Regions from separate parts of the Rhizobium sp. BK275 genome, predicted to be linked through region 4. Evidence: predicted binding sites of a transcription regulator. Region 4 holds the regulator's gene; each other region holds the start of a gene.

Region 1 (2,201 bases), on a different contig from region 4:
AGGGGAATTCCGCGGCAGCCATATTGCCGACATCCGCGCCGTCGCGGCGGAATGAACCGAGCGGCTTACAAAGGGAAAAAACGATGCGCCCAGCCCTGCCCGTACTCCTGAGCCTTACCGGCGGTTATGTCGATACCGCCGGTTTCCTGGCGCTCGGCGGCCTCTTCCCCGCCCATGTCACCGGCAACTTCGTGACATTGGGTGCAGCGCTGACTCACGGCACGACGGGCATCATCGCCAAGCTTCTGGCGCTGCCCGTCTTCTGCCTGACGATCCTCCTGCTGCGCTACCTCACGCACAATGTGCCGCCCGGCGACGAGAAGGGCCTGCGCATCCTGCTCGTCATAAAGCTTCTCTTTCTGATTGCCGGCGGCGCCTGCGCCATCTGGCTTTCCCCCTTCGCCAATCCCGATGGACTGCCGCTGGTCGCAACCGGCATGCTGCTCGTCATCGCCATGGCGATCCAGAACGCCGCCCACCGCATCCATCTCGGCGCCTCACCGCCGAGCACGCTGATGACCGGCACCACGACACAGATCATGATCGACCTCGCCGACCTCGCCCATGGCAGCGCCGGCGATCAGGCAAAGCCTGTAAAGGGCCGCCTGTCGCACATGGTGGTCGCCGTTTTCGCCTTCGCGCTCGGCTGCGGCCTTGCCGCCCTGCTGTATGCCACGGTCGGCACCTGGTGTTTTGCTCTGCCGCCGCTCCTTGCGCTGGTTTCGGTTTGCCTCGCCTTCGCCGGTCCGAAAACTGCCTGAAGTATCCCGCGCATAACGATGCAGCGGTTTTGCTATGACGACGTGTGTAAAACAAGGACTTGAGGATAGCTGAGCCGCTGGGAATGAAAGCAGAACAACTTTCTGGTCTTTCCCTCCCGAATCACTACATTACGCGGCATGACCAATAGTTTCGACGATATGCCCTTCTTCGATGAGGAACCGGGCGATGCGCCGCGCAAGCAGCAAGCACCTGCAGCACCTGCCCCAAGGGCGCCGGCTGCCGGCGGCGGCATTGCCGCCCGCGCCATGGCGGCTCGTGATGGCGGTCGCCCCGATTATCTCGCCGGCCTCAACCCGGAACAGCGCGAAGCGGTCGAGACGCTGGAAGGCCCCGTTCTCGTGCTTGCCGGCGCTGGCACCGGCAAGACCCGCGTTCTGACCACCCGTATCGCCCATATTCTTTCGACCGGGCGCGCCTTCCCCTCGCAGATCCTCGCCGTGACCTTCACCAACAAGGCCGCTCGCGAAATGAAGGAGCGTATCGCACTTCTCGTCGGCGGCGCCGTCGAAGGCATGCCCTGGCTTGGCACCTTCCACTCGATCGGTGTCAAATTACTCCGCCGCCACGCCGAACTCGTCGGCCTGCGCTCCGATTTCACCATCCTCGATACCGACGATGTGATCCGCCTCATCAAGCAGCTGATCCAGGCCGAAGGCCTCGACGACAAGCGCTGGCCGGCCAAGCAGTTCGCCGGCATGATCGATACCTGGAAAAACAAGGGCCTCGGCCCTGCCGATATTCCGGAAGGTGACGCCCGCGCTTTCGCCAATGGCCGCGGCCGCGATCTCTACTTCGCCTACCAGAACCGCCTGTCGACGCTGAACGCCTGCGATTTCGGCGATCTGCTGATGCATCCGATCGCGATCTTCCGCAAGCAGCCGGATCTGCTCAAGGAATATCACCAGAAATTCCGCTATATCCTCGTCGACGAGTATCAGGATACCAACACCGCCCAGTACATGTGGCTGCGGCTTCTCGCCCAGCGTGCCAAGGGCGAGCCGCAGAATGTCTGCTGCGTCGGTGACGACGACCAGTCGATCTATGGCTGGCGCGGCGCGGAAGTGGACAATATTCTGCGCTTCGAAAAGGATTTTCCTGGCGCCACGGTCATCAAGCTGGAGCGTAACTACCGCTCGACGGCCCACATCTTGGGTGCGGCCGCCCATCTCATCACCCATAATGAAGGCCGCCTCGGCAAGACGCTCTTCACGGATCGCTCCGATCCTGACGACGTCAAGGTGCAGGTCCATGCCTCATGGGATTCCGAGGAAGAAGCGCGTGCCATCGGCGAGGAAATCGAGCGCCTGCAGCGTGGCGATGCCGACGGCAAGAAGCATCTGCTGAACGACATGGCGATCCTGGTGCGCGCCTCCTTCCAGATGCGCGAATTCGAAGACCGCTTCGTCACGCTCGGCCTG
Region 2 (2,201 bases), on a different contig from region 4:
GTCAAGGCCGAAACGGCGTCGGCAACGGGGGCTGCGGCCACGCCTTCGCCGATCTCCTGCTTGAGGCCGATATTGATCGCCTCGCCGGCAAAGGCGGGCGCCTTGTTCTTGAGCTCGGTGACGATACGGATCGCGACCTTGGGACCGACGCCCTGAGCGCGCGAAACGGCGGTCTTGTCCTGCAGGGCGATGGCATTGGCAAGCTCGGGCGGTGTGAGCGTCGAAAGCACGGCGAGTGCCACTTTCGCGCCAACGCCCTGCACGCTCTGCAGCAGGTTGAACCATTCGCGTTCGAGCTGTGTCTGGAAGCCGAAGAGCTTCAGCTGGTCCTCACGCACATAGGTCTCGATAAAGAGCACGCAGGCCTCTCCGACGGAACCGAGCTTTGAGAGTGTGCGCGCCGAGCAAAAAGCGACGTAGCAGACGCCGTGCACATCCACGAGCACATAGTCGTCGCCGATCTCGTCTATGGTGCCTTTCAGCTTGCCGATCATGATCTTGTTCCGTCAGGGATGGGTTTGGGGAGCGCCGGCGATTGCCTGCCGCATGCGGTTTGCGCCACGGTGATGAGCATGGCAGATGGCGATCGCCAAGGCGTCGGCGGCGTCGTTGCCCTTGAACTCCGCCTTTGGCATCAGAATTTTCAGCATCATGTGAATCTGCTGCTTTTCGCCGTGGCCGACGCCGATGACGGTCTTCTTCACGGCGTTTGGCGCATATTCCGATACCGGCAAACCGGCACGGGCTGGCACGAGCATGGCGATGCCGCGGGCCTGGCCGAGTTTCAGCGTGGCTACCGCATCCTTGTTGACGAAGGTCTGTTCGACGGCGGCTTCCTCCGGCTTGTAGGAATGGACCACATCGGCAAGGCCGTCATGCAACTGGCAGAGGCGTGAGGCGAGGTCCATGTCACCATCCGAGGTAACGGTTCCCGAGGCAACGAAGCGCAGCGAATTGCCGAGCGTATCGATGATGCCCCATCCGGTACGGCGAAGGCCGGGATCGATGCCGATAATACGAATCGTGTTTTGCATGGCTCACCCTATAGCGATGGCGAAATAAGTGCCACCGATATGTGAACAAAACAAAAACATGCCGTGTTTTGCGCGGCCGCATTTACCGCGAATTAAGCCGAATGCCTGAATTCTAATCCATCAAATGTGAGAGGAGCCGGCTTTCGCAAAGCTTAAGGCTTCCAATGGTCTGTTTACAGTTCAACCGCTGGGTGATGTCTCCGTGATCCCACCCGTCGGCGGCGCCGTTCCGGAAGGGTTCGTTTTTCATGGCTCAGAGATTTCAGTCCCTGTCCTTCAAGGTGATAGCCACCTTCATCCTGCTGACCACGCTTTCGGTCGCGGTGATCAATATCCTTGCCTATTTCGCCAGCAGCCGCGTTTCCGACGAGCAGGCACTGAAGGCGAAGGAGAGCGTGCTGATCTTCCGCGGCGACATGCTGCAGGATCAGCTCGAACAGCTCGAAAACCAGGCGACCTCGATTGCGCGCATCGAAGCGCTGCAAATGTCGATCACCAATCTGAAGAGCGGCTGGAAAACGATGGAGAAAAGCTCCGGCGACGCGCGAGGCGAGCTGAGGAGGGTCTTCATCGCCGACAACCCGAACCCGGCAGACCAGCGCGAAAAGCTCATCAAACCCGAGGGGCCGAGCGGGTTCTACTATTCGAGCCATGAGAAGACGCAGGGCGAAGTGGCCCGCGACCTCGCCGATACCGCCTTCAGCGACCTCCTGATCGTCGATCTCGATGGCACCGTGCTCTATTCCTACAGGAAGAATGAAGACTTCGCGGAAAATCTGAAATCGGACGCCTGGAAATCAACCGGCGCGGGCATCGCCTATGCCAAGGCAATCGAAAACACCGCCAAGGCGACGGACGATTCCGCGCCGACGGCCTTCTCCGGCCTGCGTGTCGATGCCGGAAGCGGCAAGTCGGCGATCTTCTACGCCGTGCCGATCGTCAAGCTCGGCCAGGCGAAGGGTCTGATGCTATTCAAGGTGCGCGACGATGTCGTCACCAGCATTCTAGCGAAGGGTATCGTGTCCGGCAGCACGGCGCAGGCTGCGATCATTTCAGGTGACGGCTCGGCCGTCGGTCTCAATGCATCCGGCCAGCTTGCGACGCTCGATACTGCGCCGTTCACCTTCATCAAGGATGCGCTAGCGAGCTCGGCGATGACCGTTGCGG
Region 3 (2,201 bases), on a different contig from region 4:
CTTAACCCTGCGCAGAGCTCACGCAGGGCTTTGTCTCGAAAGAGATTGCGCCGCTCATCTGTTCATCCATAGAACGACGCCAGCCATCATGATGATGGTTAGAGGCTCGTCACCCTCTATGGGAGACTGCAGACGAGCCTCGTCCGAAAGAAACTTCGAATATTCCATCAGCAATTCGAAGTATTCCCATCCTTCATCTGAATATATCCTACACCGATGATTGTGCCATCCGCGGCGCGGATGAAGGACGGCAGGAAATGCGGTTCGGCGGTTTTGCAGACGGCGGCGCTGATATATTCGTTCAACGCGATCTCGTCCTTCGGCAGAGCCGAATAATTCATATCGGTTTCGAGTGAGGCATAGGCGGAGCCGGCAAAGGCGCCGCACCCCAGAAGAAGGGCCGCAGCCCACGGGCGCATAAGCGTTTGCATTATTGTCTCCAGCATTGAAATCAGCTTTTCAACACGCGAGACGGGAGTTGGTTCCTCGGAAACTCCTGAAGGGAACCAGGATTTATCTCACCAGCAAGCGGCAATGCACATAACCGCTTCCGACGATCTCCTCGGCAATTGCCAGCGCTCGCACGCTATCGCCCCATTGCCGAACGAAACCTTCGAGAATAACGCTGGAACCAACGCTGATGACGATGATGTCAGTCGCGTCGAGATCGGCTGCGGCATGCAGGGCGCTTTCCACGGACGCGCGTAAGGCGACCGCGTTGTGGTCCTTCATCCAGGCCTCCTCGTGGGGTGGCGAGTTGTGAAACGGCAGCACCATGACCGTTCCTGACGTTGGCTAATAGGGATTTAACGCATGAACACGACGTTTTGTTGCCACGTGCTGCCGGCTGGAGGCATAGTCGCCGTGGTGGTGCTCCGATACGCCTGCCCTTGCCAGGAGGCGTCAGGAGCCGCCGCAAGCAATTGCAGCCGAAGGAAACGATGATGAACGCGCTGGTGCCTGCCCTTCTTGCCACGACCCTTCTGGCCGCACCTTTGCTGGCCGGCTGCTCGGCCGCGGACACACCTGCGCTGGAGCCTATTCCCGGCAGCATCACCTATGGCGGGCAACCGCGCACGAAGCTGACGAAGTCGCCGATCGGCAGCGCGGTCTATAACGACTTTTACAACCAGCATGGCGAGCACGTCTACGAAACCTATATTCTCCAGCCCGACCGCAGCCTGAAGTTGACGCGGCGCCAGATCGTGCCGGACTTTCCGTAGTAGAAGCTATGAGCTGGCGCATCAGGCTTTCCGAAAATCGGTCGATTTGCGCGCCGATGCTGCAGTGCATGGCAGTCCGCACCTGCTTGACAGCGACGCCAATCGAGAACATCCAAGGAACATCTGATTTTATTCGCAGGCGCTGATTCTCCCGCGAAGCCCAACCGGACGGCTGGATGTATCTCGAAAGACTCAATCCCCAGCAGCGCATGGCCGTGGAGCACGGCACACTCACAGACGGCAGCCATGTGGCCGGGCCGATGCTGATCATTGCTGGTGCCGGTTCCGGCAAGACGAATACGCTTGCCCATCGCGTTGCCCATCTCATCCTCAAGGGTGCCGATCCGCGCCGTATCCTGCTGATGACCTTTTCGCGCCGGGCAGCTGCCGAAATGGGCCGGCGCGTCGAACGCATCTGCGGCGAGGTTCTCGGCAAGAATTCCGGCATCATGGCGGATGCGCTTGCCTGGAGCGGCACGTTTCATGGTATCGGCGCGCGACTGCTGCGTGATTATGCCGAACAGATCGGCATCGACCCGGCCTTCTCCATCCATGACCGGGAAGACAGCGCCGACCTGATGAACCTCGTGCGCCACGATCTCGGCTTCTCCAAGACCGAAAGCCGGTTTCCGACGAAGGGTACCTGTCTGGCGATCTATTCGCGTGCGGTGAATTCCGAAACGGAACTGCCGCTGGTGCTGCGCGACGCCTTTCCCTGGTGCACCACCTGGGAAAAGCAGCTTCGCGAGCTTTTTGCCTGTTATGTCGAGTCGAAACAGAGCCAGAATGTGCTCGATTACGACGACCTGCTGCTCTACTGGGCGCAGATGGTGGCCGAGCCGATGATCGCCGAGGATATCGGCAGCCGCTTCGATCATGTGCTCGTCGACGAATATCAGGACACCAACAGGCTTCAATCTTCGATCCTGCTTGCCCTCAAGCCCACCGGGCACGGATTGACCGTCGTTGGCGACGATG
Region 4 (2,201 bases):
AACGGCAATCGTTGCGGTTTCCACGCTTGCCGTCGCGTTGCTTCCGATCGAGGCGATGCCCGACATCACCATCGCCGAAGATGGCGGCCTGGTCGCTGTTGTCGATGGAGAGGCAATAGCTTCGAACCGCGAAAAGCCGCCTGCCTTCATCTTCGAACAATGGCAGCGGGCGCTTGCCATGGAAGAACATCGAAAGCCGGTCATGCTCCAGGCTGTCAATGTCCCCACTGCGCCTGAAGGTAAACGGCTGCAGCTATCACGGGATCAGCAGGACGAAGCCAGAGCAGCGATAAGACATGCCGCCGCGAGCTTGCCATCGCGCTTCTCCTGCCAGAAGGGCGCCTGGTGCACTGCCTTGCTCCGAAATGGAAAGAAACTGACGGTCATCGACAATGCAGCCTATCTCGGGCCGGCCTGCGATACGGCCGATATCGTCGTTACCCCTGTCCGTTTGCGGTTTGACCATTGTCGTTCCGGCGCATTGCTCTTTACTGGCGAGACACTACGCAGAACAGGCTCCGTCGAACTTCGTTTTACCGATAAGGGGATTGAGATCACAACTGCATTCGACACGTTGCGGCGGCCCTGGATGCGCCACCGTGCCTATGACTGGCGCAGCGACAGTTTCGCAGACGCCAGTACGTCACCGGTCAGTGATAGCGGCGAATGAGGCCGACGAGCTTGCCCTGGACCTTGACGCGATCCGGCGGGAAAATGCGGGTCTCATAAGCGGGGTTTGCTGCCTCGAGTGCAATCGATGCGCCCTTGCGGCGAAAACGCTTGAGCGTCGCTTCCTCCTCGTCGACGAGTGCCACCACAATATCACCGGGATTGGCGGTGCTGCCGTTGCGGATGATGACCGTGTCGCCATCGAAGATGCCGGCTTCGATCATCGAGTCGCCGCGAACCTCGAGTGCATAATGCTCACCCGAGCCCAGCATGTCGGCGGGAACGTTGATGTCGTGCGTATTGTTCTGGATTGCCGAGATCGGTACACCGGCGGCGATGCGCCCCATGACCGGCACAGAAATCGAATTGCCGTTGTCGGCAGCAGGTGCAGACTTTGCCGGAGCGGGAGCCGCCGGCTGAGGCTTGCCGAGGCTGCCCTCGATGACGCTCGGCGAAAAGCCGCGCCGAGGCTGCAGGCTCGGGCTGTAGGCTTCCGGCAACTTGATGACTTCGAGCGCGCGTGCCCGGTTCGGAAGCCGGCGAATGAAGCCGCGTTCTTCGAGCGCTGTGATCAGCCGGTGGATGCCGGATTTTGAGGCCAGATCCAGGGCATCCTTCATCTCGTCGAAAGACGGCGGAACGCCTGACTCCTTCATCCTTTCATGAATGAAAAGAAGAAGTTCCTGTTGTTTGCGCGTGAGCATGGCGTATACCCCAGTCTTGAAACAAATCCAGAACAGACACTATATGTTCCATATGTGTTCCGCAAGTGGCTAAATTTTCGTAAAACTTCTGTTCATTCTGCTGAGAATTTTATTTTTATCGCGGGAAAGCCTGCCCGGCCTTGCTTCGTAACGCCTGCTGAAGCACATCATCCTGGCAATGCTGGAGAGTAGCCGATGACCCAGGACATGCTTCCGATCGATCATCTCGTTTTGCCGGTTACCGATATCGATCTTGCCCGCGAAAGGCTGGGCAAGCTTGGTTTCACCGTAGCCCCTGATGCCCGCCATCCCTTCGGCACGGAAAATGCCTGCGTTTTCTTTACTGACAAAACCTATCTTGAGCCATTGGGTGTCGCGAGTGTGGAGGAGAGCGAGGAGACGGCGCGTGAGGGCAATGTCTTCACCGCCCGCAATCAGGCTTTCCGCTTCCGCTGCGGCAGCGAGGGACTGTCCGCCATCGCCTTTGCGACAGCGGATGCGAAGCGCGAACATGCTCGATTCGTAAAGGGCGGCATCAGCGCTGGCTCTGTGCTGCAGTTCGAACGTCCCGTGAAAATGCCCGATGGTGCAGAAAGTGTTGCCGGCTTCCGGCTCGCCTTCGCTGGCGACCTGCGGGCACCGGATTTCTTTCTCTTCGCTGTCGAGCGCATCAACCCGCTTCCGGCCGACCGCGGCGCGCTGGAGACCCATGCCAATGGCGTGACGGGCATTGCCGAGATCGCGCTCGCGGCCCCCGAGCCGACAGCTTTCGGCGAGTTCGTTCGCGCGGCGGCAAAAGCCGCTTCTGCCGATGTCACGAGTTTCGGG

The links. The regulator LexA, encoded in region 4, represses DNA repair genes until DNA is damaged. The targets are predictions, from matches to a motif close to TGTTCNNNNTGTGTTCNG.
Region 1: a site for LexA is predicted at 841-858, ahead of FHT82_RS28055 (UvrD-helicase domain-containing protein). Genes of this name have one in related genera too.
Region 2: a site for LexA is predicted at 1,076-1,093, ahead of ruvC (crossover junction endodeoxyribonuclease RuvC). Genes of this name have one in related genera too.
Region 3: a site for LexA is predicted at 1,328-1,345, ahead of FHT82_RS08510 (ATP-dependent helicase). Genes of this name have one in related genera too.

The regions. Positions count from the first base shown of each region.
Region 1 covers NZ_JACHZL010000011.1:14,023-16,223, reverse strand. The annotation lists gene FHT82_RS28060 (YoaK family protein) at 84-761, shown strand; gene FHT82_RS28055 (UvrD-helicase domain-containing protein) at 900-2,201, shown strand, end outside.
Region 2 covers NZ_JACHZL010000008.1:81,958-84,158, reverse strand. The annotation lists gene ruvA (Holliday junction branch migration protein RuvA) at 1-494, opposite strand, end outside; gene ruvC (crossover junction endodeoxyribonuclease RuvC) at 507-1,034, opposite strand; gene FHT82_RS23895 (methyl-accepting chemotaxis protein) at 1,283-2,201, shown strand, end outside.
Region 3 covers NZ_JACHZL010000002.1:534,631-536,831, reverse strand. The annotation lists gene FHT82_RS08525 (hypothetical protein) at 168-431, opposite strand; gene FHT82_RS08520 (BON domain-containing protein) at 514-732, opposite strand; gene FHT82_RS08515 (hypothetical protein) at 945-1,223, shown strand; gene FHT82_RS08510 (ATP-dependent helicase) at 1,400-2,201, shown strand, end outside.
Region 4 covers NZ_JACHZL010000003.1:111,860-114,060, reverse strand. The annotation lists gene FHT82_RS10380 (ComEC/Rec2 family competence protein) at 1-670, shown strand, start outside; gene lexA (transcriptional repressor LexA) at 651-1,373, opposite strand; gene FHT82_RS10370 (VOC family protein) at 1,569-2,201, shown strand, end outside.